Regions from separate parts of the Streptomyces sp. GL_140 genome, predicted to be linked through region 1. Evidence: riboswitches for the same ligand, from Rfam matches in the RefSeq annotation. Region 1 holds a riboswitch; each other region holds the start of a gene.
What was found. A riboswitch is a leader RNA that binds a small molecule or an ion and turns the genes downstream of it on or off. The one in region 1 is predicted to bind cobalamin.
Positions count from the first base shown of each region.

Region 2: it holds a riboswitch for cobalamin, as region 1 does, so the genes downstream of both, AC3IYJ_RS37330 (aldehyde dehydrogenase family protein) here and metE (5-methyltetrahydropteroyltriglutamate--homocysteine S-methyltransferase) in region 1, are expected to answer to the same signal.
Region 3: it holds a riboswitch for cobalamin, as region 1 does, so the genes downstream of both, AC3IYJ_RS27170 (energy-coupling factor ABC transporter permease) here and metE (5-methyltetrahydropteroyltriglutamate--homocysteine S-methyltransferase) in region 1, are expected to answer to the same signal.

Region 1 covers NZ_CM174404.1:867,524-871,804, reverse strand. The annotation lists gene metE (5-methyltetrahydropteroyltriglutamate--homocysteine S-methyltransferase) at 1-1,672, opposite strand, end outside; cobalamin riboswitch at 1,838-2,065, opposite strand; gene AC3IYJ_RS04100 (GNAT family N-acetyltransferase) at 2,248-2,958, shown strand; gene AC3IYJ_RS04095 (methionyl-tRNA formyltransferase) at 3,073-4,020, opposite strand.
Region 2 covers NZ_CM174404.1:8,028,106-8,032,386, reverse strand. The annotation lists gene AC3IYJ_RS37340 (GH1 family beta-glucosidase) at 1-911, shown strand, start outside; gene AC3IYJ_RS37335 (FKBP-type peptidyl-prolyl cis-trans isomerase) at 1,046-1,450, shown strand; cobalamin riboswitch at 1,583-1,753, shown strand; partial or broken gene AC3IYJ_RS37330 (aldehyde dehydrogenase family protein) at 1,943-2,542, shown strand; one part of gene AC3IYJ_RS37325 (IS5 family transposase) at 2,584-2,932, shown strand; one part of gene AC3IYJ_RS37325 (IS5 family transposase) at 2,932-3,392, shown strand; partial or broken gene AC3IYJ_RS37320 (aldehyde dehydrogenase family protein) at 3,398-4,281, shown strand, end outside.
Region 3 covers NZ_CM174404.1:5,856,185-5,860,465, reverse strand. The annotation lists gene AC3IYJ_RS27190 (L-serine ammonia-lyase) at 1-709, shown strand, start outside; gene AC3IYJ_RS27185 (hypothetical protein) at 1,019-1,333, shown strand; gene AC3IYJ_RS27180 (SsgA family sporulation/cell division regulator) at 1,542-1,949, shown strand; gene AC3IYJ_RS27175 (flavodoxin family protein) at 2,073-2,810, opposite strand; cobalamin riboswitch at 2,859-3,052, shown strand; gene AC3IYJ_RS27170 (energy-coupling factor ABC transporter permease) at 3,082-3,783, shown strand; gene AC3IYJ_RS27165 (energy-coupling factor ABC transporter substrate-binding protein) at 3,780-4,124, shown strand; gene cbiQ (cobalt ECF transporter T component CbiQ) at 4,128-4,281, shown strand, end outside.

The DNA.
Region 1 (4,281 bases):
GGGCCTGCGCGTACGAGGTCCAGCGGACGGTCATCGGCTCGGGGCGGGAGATGTCGCCGGCGAGAACCGGCGGGCGCACGTACCGGGTGCCGTACGACTGCACCCAGCCGTGCTGCGTGGCGACGTAACCGGTCAGCTGTTCCGCGAAGTACTGGACCATGTCGTTGCGTTCGGGCTCGCCGTGCACGAGGACGTCGATGCCGGTCTTCTCCTGGAAGGACACCACCTCCGCGATCTCGGCCTTGATGCGTGCCTCGTACCCGGCGGCGTCGATCCGCCCGGAGCGCAGGTCGGCGCGGGCCACGCGGAGCTCGTCGGTCTGCGGGAACGAGCCGATGGTGGTGGTCGGCAGGAGCGGCAGCCCCAGGTGGGTGCGCTGGGCGGCGGAGCGCTCGGCGTACGACTGGGACCGCCGGCCGTCCGCGTCGGTGACGGCCGCGGTACGGGCACGGACGGCGGGGTCGTGGGTGAGGGCGGAGCCGGCGCGGGAGGCGAGGTCGGCGCGGTTGGCCGCCAGCTCGGCGGCGATCACGTCGGTGCCCTGGGCCAGGCCCCGGGCGAGGGTGACGATCTCCGTGGTCTTCTGGCGGGCGAAGGCCAGCCAGCGCCGCACCTGCGGGTCGACCTCCCGCTCGGCGGCGGCGTCCAGCGGGACGTGCAGCAGCGAGCAGGAAGCGGCCACGTCCACCCGCTCGGCCAGCCCGAGCAGGGTTCCCAGGGTGGACAGGGACTTCTGGTAGTCGTTGATCCAGATGTTGCGGCCGTTGACCACGCCCGCGACCAGGCGCTTGCCCGGCAGCCCGCCGACCGCAGCGAGACCGTCCAGGTTCGCGGCGGCGGAGTCGGTGAAGTCGAGGGCGAGACCCTCCACCGGGGCGGCGGCGAGTACCTGCAGCGCGTCGCCGAGCCGGCCGAAGTAGGAGGCGACGAGCAGCTTCGGCCGGTCGGTGGCACCTCCCAGCTCGCGGTAGGCGCGGGCGGCGGCGTTCAGTTCGGCCGGGGTGCGGTCCTGGACCAGGGCCGGCTCGTCCAGCTGGACCCACTCGGCGCCCGCGGCGCGCAGGTCGGCGAGGACCTGGGCGTAGACGGGCAGCAGCCGGTCGAGCAGGGTCAGCGGCTCGAAGTCGGGGGCCACGCCCGGCGCGGGCTTGGCGAGCAGCAGGTAGGTGAGGGGGCCGACGAGGACGGGACGGGCGGTGTGTCCGAGGGCGAGGGCTTCCCCCAGCTCCGTGACCTGCTTGGTGGAGTCGGCGGCGAAGACGGTGTCGGGGCCGAGTTCCGGGACGAGGTAGTGGTAGTTGGTGTCGAACCACTTGGTCATCTCCAGCGGGGCCACGTCCTGTGTGCCGCGGGCCATCGCGAAGTACCCGTCGAGCACGTCGGCCTCGACGGCCGCGCGGTGGCGGGCGGGGACGGCACCGACCATGACACTGGTGTCCAGGACGTGGTCGTAGTACGAGGAATCACCGGTCGGCACTTCGTGGACGCCTGCGTCGGCCAGCTGCTGCCAGTTCGAACGGCGCAGGTCGGCCGCGGTCCGGCGGAGGGCTTCGGCGGTGACGCGGCCCTTCCAGTAGCCCTCGACCGCCTTCTTCAGTTCGCGGTTCTGACCCTGGCGGGGGTAGCCGTACACGGTGGCTCGTGCTGCCGCGGCTGCGGGCTTGGCTGTCACGGAACTCTCCTTCGCGAGATGTGTCCAGGAACGCCCCGATGACGGGACGTGGACGCGAAGGGAGGACAGAACGCGCGGACCACGTGGCGGGAGAACGCCGCACGTGCCGCTCGCTGTGTACGCCGACCCGCCCACGAGGTCACCGGGATCTCCGCATGCGGAATCGTCCGCGTGCGGGCAGTGGCAGGTCTTCGGACTCGCGGGCACGCCTGCCGGTCTCCCGGCGGGCACCTACTGGCCGTCGCTTCCCAGGACCGTTGTCCGGTCCCAGTGCGTATGACAGCGGTCGTTCCCACTCACCGCTGCGGGGCAGTCCCGGATTCCCACCGGGTTCCCTCTTACGACGCATCCCGCCTGGCGGACGGGGGCGAACCAGCTGCGAGATCCACACTAGGCGGCCGAACTAAAGAATGAGGAGAGAAGTCCAGATACCGGATGCCGAATCGTGATGCCCGCGCGGGGGGAGAGCCGAGGGCGGGTGGTGCACCCGGGTCACTGCTCGCCGCGCCCCACGGCCTAGGCTTCCAGTGGCCCGGGCGACCAGCTCCCGCGCACGACAGGAGACGTACCGCACGATGAATCGCGACGACCCGGCACTCGACGACCCGGTCGGCCAGTCACTCGGCGGCCACCACGCACGGTTCGCCCGCCGGATCGGCCGGGCCGCCACCTACCTTCCGGGCGTCGCGACCTTCTCCTCGGTCTCCGCCGACGCGGGCGCGGCGGAATGGGCCGACCTGGCGCGGCTGCTCGGTCCGGGCGAATTCGCCGACATGTTCAGCTGCCCGGCCGATCCGCCGCCCGGCTGGGAGCCGGTCTTCGACCTCGAGGGCCGCCAGATGATCCGTTCCACGAGCGCACCGACCAGCCGGCCCGTCCGCCCCGGTGCCGGGCCGGACACCGGTGTGGTCGAGCTGGGCGCGGACAACGTGCCCGAAATGCTCGATTTCATCGAGCGGACCCGGCCGGGGCCCTTCTGGCCGCGCACCCACGAGCTCGGCACCTACCTCGGCATCCGCGACAACGGCACGTTGGTGGCGATGGCGGGCGAGCGGCTCCGGCCTCCGGGCTGGACCGAGATCAGCGCTGTCTGCACTGCTCCCGAGGCGCGCGGGCGAGGGTACGCCGCCCGTCTGGTCGGTGCGCTCGTGGAACGGATCGTGGCGCGCGGCGAACGGCCCTTCCTGCACGTGGCGGAGGCGAACGGAACTGCGATCGCCCTCTACGAACGGCTCGGCTTCGAGACCCGCAAGCACGTGACCTTCCGGGGCTTCCGCACTCCGTGACGCTCCCGGCCGCGCGGGCCGCGTGACGCCGCGACGGCGAAAGCCGACCCGCCCGGGGGACGGCCGGGGCGGGTCGGCGATCAAATGGAGGCAGCGGCCAGGCTGCCTCCGGCTTCAGGGACGGCTCGTCAGGTAGCCGCCCATGGAGGTGAAGTACTCGGTCGCGGGCAGCTCCCGGCCGTCCTCGGTCCGTACGCGGGTGATGGCCAGGCCGTGGTTGCGGCCCGTGCGGGCGTCGGCCCCGGCGACGACGACCACGCCGTCGCCCTCCCGGTAGAAGATGCGGCCGGGGGTCCCGCCGTACAGGCCCTCGGACACGACGGCGGAGAGCACTTCGAGGCGCTTGCCCTTGTGGAAGGCGAAGGCGGACGGGTACGGGGCCGACTGGGCGCGGACCAGGCGCTCCAGGACCTCGGCGGGCCAGGACCAGTCGATCCGGATGTCCTCCTCGGCCCTCTTGTGGAAGAAGGTGGCCTGGCTCCGGTCCTGCTTCGTGAACTCGGTCCGCCCGGAAGCGATCAGGTCGAGGGCGCCGATCGTGACCGGGGCGATGAGGTCGACCGTCTTGTGGAAGAGGTCCGTGGTCGTGTCCGTCGGGCCGACGGGGATCGAGTGCTGCATGACGATGTCGCCGGCGTCGAGGACCTCGTCCATCATGTGCGCGGTGACGCCCACTTCGGACTCGCCGTTGATGAGGGCCCAGATCAGCGGGGAGAAGCCGGCGTACTTGGGCAGCAGCGAGTCGTGCACGTTGAGGGTGCCGTACTGCGGCAGGGTGTAGATGCGCGGCGGGATCCAGGTGCGCCAGTTGTTGGCGACGAGGATGTCCGGGTCGGCCGCCTTGAGCTGCTGGAACAGCTCCTCGTCGTCCGGGCGGTTGCGGATGACGACCGGGACGCCGTGCTCCTCGGCGAGGTCGGCGACCGAGTCGCTCCAGATCTTCTCGTAAGCGTGCTCGCTCTTGGGGTGCGTCACGACCATCACGACCTCGTGCTCGGAATCCAGGAGCGCCTTGAGGGTGCGATGACCCCAGGTCTGATAACCGAACATGACGACCCGCATCGGGGTTCCTCCTCAGATGAGCGAATGAGCAGACGTAAGTAAAGCAAGCCTTACCTAACGATGCAACAGCCCCGATTCCGGGCTCGATTGACCCGAGTGTGAACGCGTTGCCCGATTTGTCTGGTCGACAGCGCCCCTGGATCAGGTTAGCTTTACCTAAGTTCCACTCGGCTGCCGGTCACCGGTGTGCCTGGACTCCCCCTTTCCCCCACCCCTGACAAGACGCCTGGCAGGCGGCTGTCCCGCACCAAATGGGAGTGA
Region 2 (4,281 bases), 7.2 Mb from region 1:
GCAGCGCGTTCCTCGGCTACGGATCCGGCGTCCACGCGCCGGGCCGCACCGACCCGGTCGCCGCCCTGCGCGCGGCCCACCACCTCAACCTCGGCCACGGCCTCGCCGTGAAGGCCCTGCGGTCCGCACTGCCCGGCGACGCCCGGCTCGCAGTCTCCCTCAACCTCCACGAGGTCCGCCCCCTGACCCCGTCGCCCGAGGACCGGGACGCGGCCCGGCGCATCGACGCCGTGGGCAACCAGATCTGGCTCGGCCCCATGCTGGAGGGTGCCTACCCCCAGGACCTGCTGGCGGACACCGCCCACCTGACCGACTGGGCCTTCGTCCGGGACGGCGACGCCGCCACGATCCACCAGCCCCTGGACCTGCTCGCCGTCAACTACTACACCCCGACGGTCGTCTCGTACGCGGTGAAGGGCGCGGAGCGGCCGCAGGACGACGGTCACGGGAACAGCGCGTACTCGCCCTGGCCGGGAGCGGACCAGGTCGCCTTCCACCGTGCGCCGGGCGAGCGCACCGCGATGGGCTGGCCGGTGGACGCGGGCGCCCTGTACGACCTGCTGACCCGCACCGCCGCCCGCTATCCGGGCCTGCCGCTGGTCATCAGCGAGAACGGAGCCGCGTACGAGGACGAGGTCGGCCCGGACGGCACGGTCCACGACCCGGAGCGCGCCGCGTACGTCCACGCGCACCTCGATGCCGTACACCGGGCGATCTCCGACGGCGCGGACGTACGCGGCTACTTCCTGTGGTCCCTCCTCGACAACTTCGAGTGGTCCTACGGCTACGCCAAACGGTTCGGTGCGATCCACGTCGACTACGACACCCTGGAGCGCACGCCCAAGTCGAGCGCCCACTGGTACGCGGCCGTGGCACGCACGGGCGAGCTGCACGTTCCCGGTAGCGCATAGAGCCCTGCGGGTCGCTCCGGTTCACGGATTCCGCCGGCATCCTCGGTAGCGTGGCCATCTGCTGCATGGAGCGTCCATGTGTCCGGATGGTCCGTGCGCGGGCTTCCGGCGGAAAGTGATGAGGCGAGGCGGCCATGAGTGAACTGACGAAGCCCGAGGTCGATGTTCCGGAGGGTGATGCTCCTGCCGAGCTGACCGTCCGGGACCTGGTCGTCGGGGACGGGCCCGAGGTGAAGCCGGGGATGGTGGTCAGGGTCCACTACGTCGGGGTGACCTTCGCCTCCGGGAAGGAGTTCGACGCCTCCTGGGACCGCGGCGAGCCGTTCAAGTTCGCCCTGGGCAGCGGCAAGGTCATCAAGGGGTGGGACCGGGGGGTGAGGGGGATGAAGGTCGGCGGCCGGCGCGAGATCATCGTTCCCCCGCGGCTCGGCTACGGCAACCAGTCGCCCTCGCGGCTGATCCCGGCGGGCTCGACCCTCGTCTTCGTGGTCGACCTGATCGACTCGTATTCGAGCACGACCGGGTGGAGCAACTCCTAGCACCTCGACCTGCTTGATCTCCGCTCGGCCGTCGCGCTCGCGCCGGCCGACGTGCGCGCGGACCATGCGATTGAGCCAACTACGGGCGCGCCGACGCCGGGGGTGGACTTACTAGGACGTCCAACTATATGTTCGTGGGCAAAGGTCCGCGGTGCAGGGAAGCCGGTGAGAAACCGGCACGGTCCCGCCACTGTGACCGGGGAGTGTGCTGCCATCCACACGCCACTGACGAGGTCTGTCGGGAAGGCGGGCGGCACGCGGGGATCCGGGAGTCAGGATACCGGCCGCGGAACGTTCCGTGTTGTCCACGAGGATGGAGCAGACACGCATGGCACCGGTTTGTACCCACGACCCTGGTGATCCGGCGGAGCGCGCGCACCACCTTTCCGCGCGCTCGTAGTTCTCACGACCTTCCCCGCGGCGTGCCCCATCCGGCCCGTCCGCGGCTGCGTCGTGCCATCCCCGGATCCAACCTGACGAGAGCAGGCACCCATGGTCCGCGAGCTCACCCATTTCATCGGCGGCAAGCACACCACCGGCACCTCCGGCCTCTTCGCCGACGTGTACGACCCCAACACCGGCTCGGTACAGGCGCGCGTGCCGCTCGCCGGGCGCGTCGACACCGAGGCCGCCATCGAGAACGCGCAGGAGGCGCAGGCCGAGTGGGGCCAGTGGAACCCGCAGCGCCGTTCACGCGTACTGCTGCGCTTCCTGCAACTGGTCGAAGGGGAAAGGGACTCGATCGCTCGGCTGCTGTCCGCCGAGCACGGCAAGACCGTCGCCGACGCCCACGGCGACCTGCAACGCGGGCTGGAGGTGGTCGAGTTCGCCGCCGGGATTCCGCACCTCATCAAGGGCGAATTCAGCGACAACGTGAGCACCGGGATCGACGTGCACTCCCTGCGCACGCCGCTGGGCGTCGTCGCCGGGATCACCCCCTTCAACTTCCCCGCGATGATCCCCCTTTGGCAGGCCGCCCCCGCCCTGGCCTGCGGGAACTCCTTCGTCCTGAAGCCCTCCGAGCGCGATCCGTCCGTACCGCTGCGGCTGGCCGAGCTGTTCCTGGAGGCGGGCCTGCCGCCGGGCGTGCTCAGAAGTCATCTCATTTGGGCTTCGCGGGTAGACTGTCGGCCATGGTGGGGATCGTTGAACGGCTGGTGCCGGACGAGCTGTGGGAGCTGTTCCAGCGGGTGGTGCCGGACGCGCCGTCGCGGCCTCAGGGCGGTGGGCGGCGCCGGCATGGTGACCGTGAAGTACTGGCCGCGATCGTGTTCGTCGCGACGTCGGGTTGTACCTGGCAGCAGCTTCCCAAGGCATCGTTCGGCCCCTCGGGGGCGACAGCCCACCGACGATTCTCCGAGTGGAGCGAGGCCCGGGTGTGGGCCAAGCTCCACCGGCTGGTCCTCGACGAACTCGGCGTCCGCGGTGAACTCGACTGGTCCCGCTGCGCGATCGACTCGGTGAACATGAGGGCCCTGAAAAGGGGGATCTGACAGGTCCGAATCCTGTGGATCGGGGCAAGTTCGGCTCGAAGATCCACTTGATCACCGAGCGGACCGGTCTGCCCCTGTCCGTCGCGATCTCGGGCGCGAACCTGCACGACAGCCAGGCTCTCGAGCCCCTTGTCCGCGGCATACCGCCCATCCGATCCCGCCGCGGACGCCGACGACGCAAGCCCGGCAAGCTCCACGCGGACAAGGGCTACGACTACGCCCACCTGCGACGATGGTTACGCGGACGCGGCATCAGACACCGCATCGCCCGCAGAGGCATCGAGTCCTCACAACGGCTCGGCCGCCACAGATGGGTGGTCGAAAGGACCATGTCCTGGCTCGCCGGCTGCCGACGCCTGCACCGCCGCTACGAACGCAAGGCCGAACACTTCCTCGCCTTCACCAGCATCGCCTGCACCCTCATCTGCTACCGCAGACTGACCAAATGAGATGACTTCTCAATGTGGTCAACGGCGGCAAGGAAGCCGTCGACACCCTCCTCGAAGACCCCCGGGTCCAGGCACTCGGGTTCGTCGGGTCCACCCCGATCGCCGCGTACGTCTACGCCACCGCCGCCGCGCACGGCAAGCGCGCCCAGTGCTTCGGCGGCGCCAAGAACCACATGATCGTGATGCCCGACGCCGATCTGGACCAGGCCGTCGACGCGCTCGTGGGCGCCGGGTACGGATCGGCCGGGGAACGCTGCATGGCCGTCTCCGTCGCCGTCCCCGTCGGCGAGGAGACCGCGGACGCGCTGGTCGCGAAGTTGAAGGAGCGCCTCGCCACCTTGCGCGTGGGCCGCTCCGACGATCCCGAGGCCGACTTCGGGCCCCTGGTCAGCCGTGACGCGCTCGACCGGGTCGAGCGCTACGTCGGCATCGGCGCCACCGAGGGCGCCGAACTCGTCGTCGACGGGCGCGGGTTCACCCTTCCCGGCCACGAGAACGGCTACTTCACCGGTGCCAGCCTCTTCGACCGGGTCACCCCCGGCATGCGGATCTACCGCGAGGAGATCTTCGGCCCGGTGTTGAGCGTCGTACGGGCAGCCGACTACGAGGAGGCGCTGCGCCTGCCCACGGAGCACCCGTACGGCAACGGCGTCGCGATCTTCACCCGGGACGGGGACACCGCCCGCGACTTCACCCGCCGGGTGGGCGTCGGCATGGTCGGTGTCAACGTACCGATCCCGATCCCGGTGGCCTACCACACCTTCGGCGGCTGGAAGCGGTCCGGTTTCGGCGACCTCAACCAGCACGGAGCCGACTCGATCCGGTTCTACACCCGTACGAAGACCGTCACCTCGCGCTGGCCCTCCGGGGCCAGGGAGGGTGCGAGCTT
Region 3 (4,281 bases), 5.0 Mb from region 1:
GCAGTCCTGCGTCTCGCGCGGCATGTCCCGTGAGGGCATCCTGCCGGGCGGTCTGCGGGTCAAGCGGCGCGCCGCGGGCACCGCCCGCCAGCTGCGAGCCGAGGGCGACCCGCAGGCGCACGCCATGGAGTGGGCGACGCTGTACGCGATGGCCGTCAACGAGGAGAACGCGGCGGGCGGCCGGGTCGTCACCGCCCCCACCAACGGCGCCGCGGGCATCATCCCGGCGGTCCTGCACTACTACATGAACTTCGTGCCCGGCGCGGACGAGGACGGCGTGGTCCGCTTCCTCCTCGCCGCGGGCGCGATCGGCATGCTCTTCAAGGAGAACGCCTCGATCTCCGGCGCCGAGGTCGGCTGCCAGGGCGAGGTCGGCTCGGCCTGCTCGATGGCGGCCGGAGCCCTCGCCGAGGTCCTGGGCGGCACCCCGGAGCAGGTCGAGAACGCGGCCGAGATCGGCATGGAGCACAACCTCGGCCTGACCTGCGACCCGGTCGGCGGCCTCGTCCAGATCCCCTGCATCGAACGCAACGGCATGGCGGCGGTCAAGGCCGTCACGGCGGCCAAGATGGCCATGCGCGGCGACGGCACCCACAAGGTCTCCCTCGACAAGGTCATCAAGACCATGAAGGAGACGGGCGCCGACATGAAGGTCAAGTACAAGGAAACCGCCCGAGGCGGCCTGGCGGTCAACGTCATCGAGTGCTGACGCACTCAGTCCGACCCGAACGGCCCGGGGCCCCGATGCGCTGCATCGGGGCCCCGGGCCGTTCTCGTTCCGCACTTCCGTCCCCCTCACGGCTATTGGGCGGGTTACGCATGTAACTGCGTTCGAAATTGGGTGGGATATGAGGTTTGGGAGTGAGTTGCTCACGCTTGCGGGGGAACAAGGCGGTCTGGGCTGGTTTCTTGATGATCACTTGCGCCAGGGTGGGGGCACGACGTCGCGTCCACACCCCCGGCGGTCGGCCAACCGCCTTGGACCACAGCCTTTTTGCTTAACTGGAGGACTTCAATCATGGCAACCACCCGCAGCATCCGCGTGATGGCGGCTGTCGCATCGCTCCCCTTCGCCTTCGCGCTGCTCTCCGGCGTCGCCCAGGCCGACAACGGGGCCGGTGCGGCCGGGACCGCGTCGAACGCGGCCCTCGCCGGCATCCTCGGCAGCGGCGTAGGCGGCAGCAACCTCGGCAACTCCTCCACCGCTCAGCAGGTCGCCTCCGGCTTCGGTGCGTCCAACCAGAACAACGGTGCCCAGTCCAACGGTTCGGGCTTCACCGCGATCGGCCAGTCCAACTCGCACGAGTCCTTCATCTACAACCCCCTGCCGTAGGACCCAGCGACTGCCGAACGTGACGAGAACACGATGAGCCCGACCCCTTCCCGGGGGCGGGCTCGTCGTGTTCTTGTCACGTTCGGGAGAAAAGAGGCCGAGGGACCCTCTCGGATGGGACCTTTGCCCCGCGGAGGGGGCCCTGGGGTGGACTAACTTGCCCGAGTGGGTGTGTTTTCCCCACCCCTGAGAGAGAGGCGGCCCCCCCATGACCGGCACAGAACACCGGGTCCTCCCGCTCCAGCTGGAGGCCGCCTCCGCTCCCGTTCCGATGCGGGGCGTCTTCGTGTACCGCACCGACCGGCCCTACGAGATCTCCCTCGACTTCGAGGGCGCCGGACTGCACCTCGCGCACTGGGTGTTCTCGCGCGAGCTGCTCCTCGACGGTCAGATCTGCGCCACCGGGGAGGGCGACATCCAGGTGTGGCCGCGCTGGCGGGGCACCGAACCGCGGGTCTACCTCGCCTTCAGCAACGGCGCCCAGGGCTGCGTGGTGTCCGCCCGCTCGAAGGACGTGCGCGAGCTGTGCCGGCGGATGACCACGATGGTCCCGCGCGGCGAGGAGCACCGCCACTACGACCTCGACGCCGAACTGGACGCCCTGCTGCCCAGGTGAGGCACCGGGGGTGGGGGACCCTGCTGCTCCTGGTCCGGCGCCGGCCGGTGCCGTGCCCCCTGCGGGCCGCCAAGGGGCGCCTCGCGGCCCTCGTGGTCCTGGGCGTCGCGCGGCGGCTCGGGGTCAGCGGTGCTCCGGGTTGGGGAAGTCGAAGCGGCAGCCGGCGTCCCACTGCGAGCGCTGGTTGCCGTGGGCGGGGATCCCGCCGTTCCGCTTGAGCAGGGCCGCCAGGTGCATGAGGTTCCAGCTCATGAAGGCCGTGTTCCGGTTGGTGAAGTCGTTCTCGGGGCCGCCGGAGCCGGGGTCCAGGTACGAGGGACCGGGCCCGGCCTCCCCGATCCATCCGGCGTCGGCCTGCGGCGGGATCGCGTAGCCGAGGTGCTGGAGGCTGTAGAGGATGTTCATGGCGCAGTGCTTGACGCCGTCCTCGTTGCCGGTGATCAGAGCACCGCCGACGCGCCCGTAGTACGCGTACTGGCCCTGTTCGTTCAGGATCGAGGAGCAGGCGTAGAGCCGCTCGATGACCTGCTTCATCACCGAGCTGTTGTCGCCGAGCCAGATCGGGCCGCACAGCACGAGGATGTCGGCGTCCATGATCTGGCTGTAGAGCACCGGCCACTGGTCCTCCTCCCAGCCGTGCTCCGTCATGTCCGGCCAGACGCCCGTGGCGATGTCGTGGTCGACGGCCCGGATGAGCGAGGTCCGCGCTCCGGCCGCCTCCATCGCGGCGCGGCTCCTGGCGATCAGACCCTCGGTGTTGCTGGGCTCGGGTGACCGCTTGAGCGTGCAGTTCACGTACACGGCGGTGAGGTCGGAGTAGTCCACTCCCCCACCCTCCGCGCCGCCGGGCACGGTCGCCACCGGACCGCGCCCGTACGGGTTCCGGTTTGTTGCCGCCCGTGCCGCCGACTAGGGTCAATGGGCCTTGGTGTTCGGGAAACCGGTGAGAAACCGGTGCGGCCCTCGCCACTGTGATCGGGAAGTCCGGCTCCACTCCTGCGGGAAAGCCACTGGGCTGCGCGGGAGGTTCCGTGCTGCCCGGGAAGGCGGAGAGCGGACGTCAACCCGTGAGCCAGGAGACCGGCCGGGGCGCGTTGTCCATCCACGAGGTGCTGGAGAGGTCTCCCCACTCATGCATATAGCCGAGGGGTTTCTACCCCCTTTGCACGCGGCCGCCTGGGGCGCCGCGTCCGCTCCCTTCGTCGTCCACGGCGTCCGCTCGCTGACCCGCGAGGTGAAGGCCAACCCGGAAAGCACCCTGCTGCTCGGCGCGGCCGGGGCGTTCACCTTCGTCCTGTCCGCCCTGAAGATCCCCTCGGTCACGGGCAGTTGCTCGCACCCCACCGGGACCGGGCTCGGGGCGATCCTGTTCCGGCCGCCGATCATGGCGGTGCTCGGGACCATCACCCTGCTCTTCCAGGCCCTGCTACTGGCCCACGGCGGCCTCACCACCCTCGGCGCCAACGTCTTCTCGATGGCCATCGCCGGCCCGTGGGCGGGCTACGCCGTCTACCGGCTGCTGCGCGGCGCGGGCCTCCCGCTGATGGTGACCGTCTTCTTCGGCGCCTTCTTCGCGGACCTGGTCACCTACTGCGTCACCAGCGTGCAGCTCGCCCTGGCCTTCCCGGACCCGGCTTCCGGTTTCCTCGGCGCGCTCGTGAAGTTCGGCGGGATCTTCGCGGTCACCCAGGTGCCGCTGGCCGTGAGCGAGGGGCTGCTGACCGTCCTCGTGATGCGGCTTCTGATGGCGTCGAGCAAGTCGGACCTGGTCCGGCTGGGTGTCGCCCAGCTGACCTCCGGCCGTACCGGGAAGCAGGAGGCGGCGGCCGGATGAGCAGGAACGCGAAGATCAACACCCTGCTGCTGCTCCTGGTGGCCGCACTCGCCGTCCTCCCGATCGCGCTCGGCCTCGGCGAGGGCAAGGAGGAGCCGTTCGCGGGCGCCGACGCGCAGGCGGAGGCGGCTATCACCGAGCTCAAGCCGGACTACGAACCGTGGTTCTCCCCGCTGTACGAGCCCCCCTCCGGGGAAGTGGAGTCGGCGCTGTTCGCCTTGCAGGCGGCGCTGGGCGCGGGCGTGCTCGCGTACTACTTCGGCGTCCGCAAGGGCCGCCGCCAGGGCCTCGCCCAGGCCGCCGCCGGAGCCGGTACGGCCGCCGCCGCCCGGGAGTCGTAGGCGGTGCTGCCGATCGACGTGGCCGCGCACGGCAGTCGCTGGCGCGGCCGGCACCCCCTGGAGAAGGCCCTGCTCGGGATCGGGCTGACGGTCACCGCCGTCTGCCTGCCGCCCTGGCCGGGCGGCCCGCTGGTGGCCGCCGCCACGCTCGCCGTGC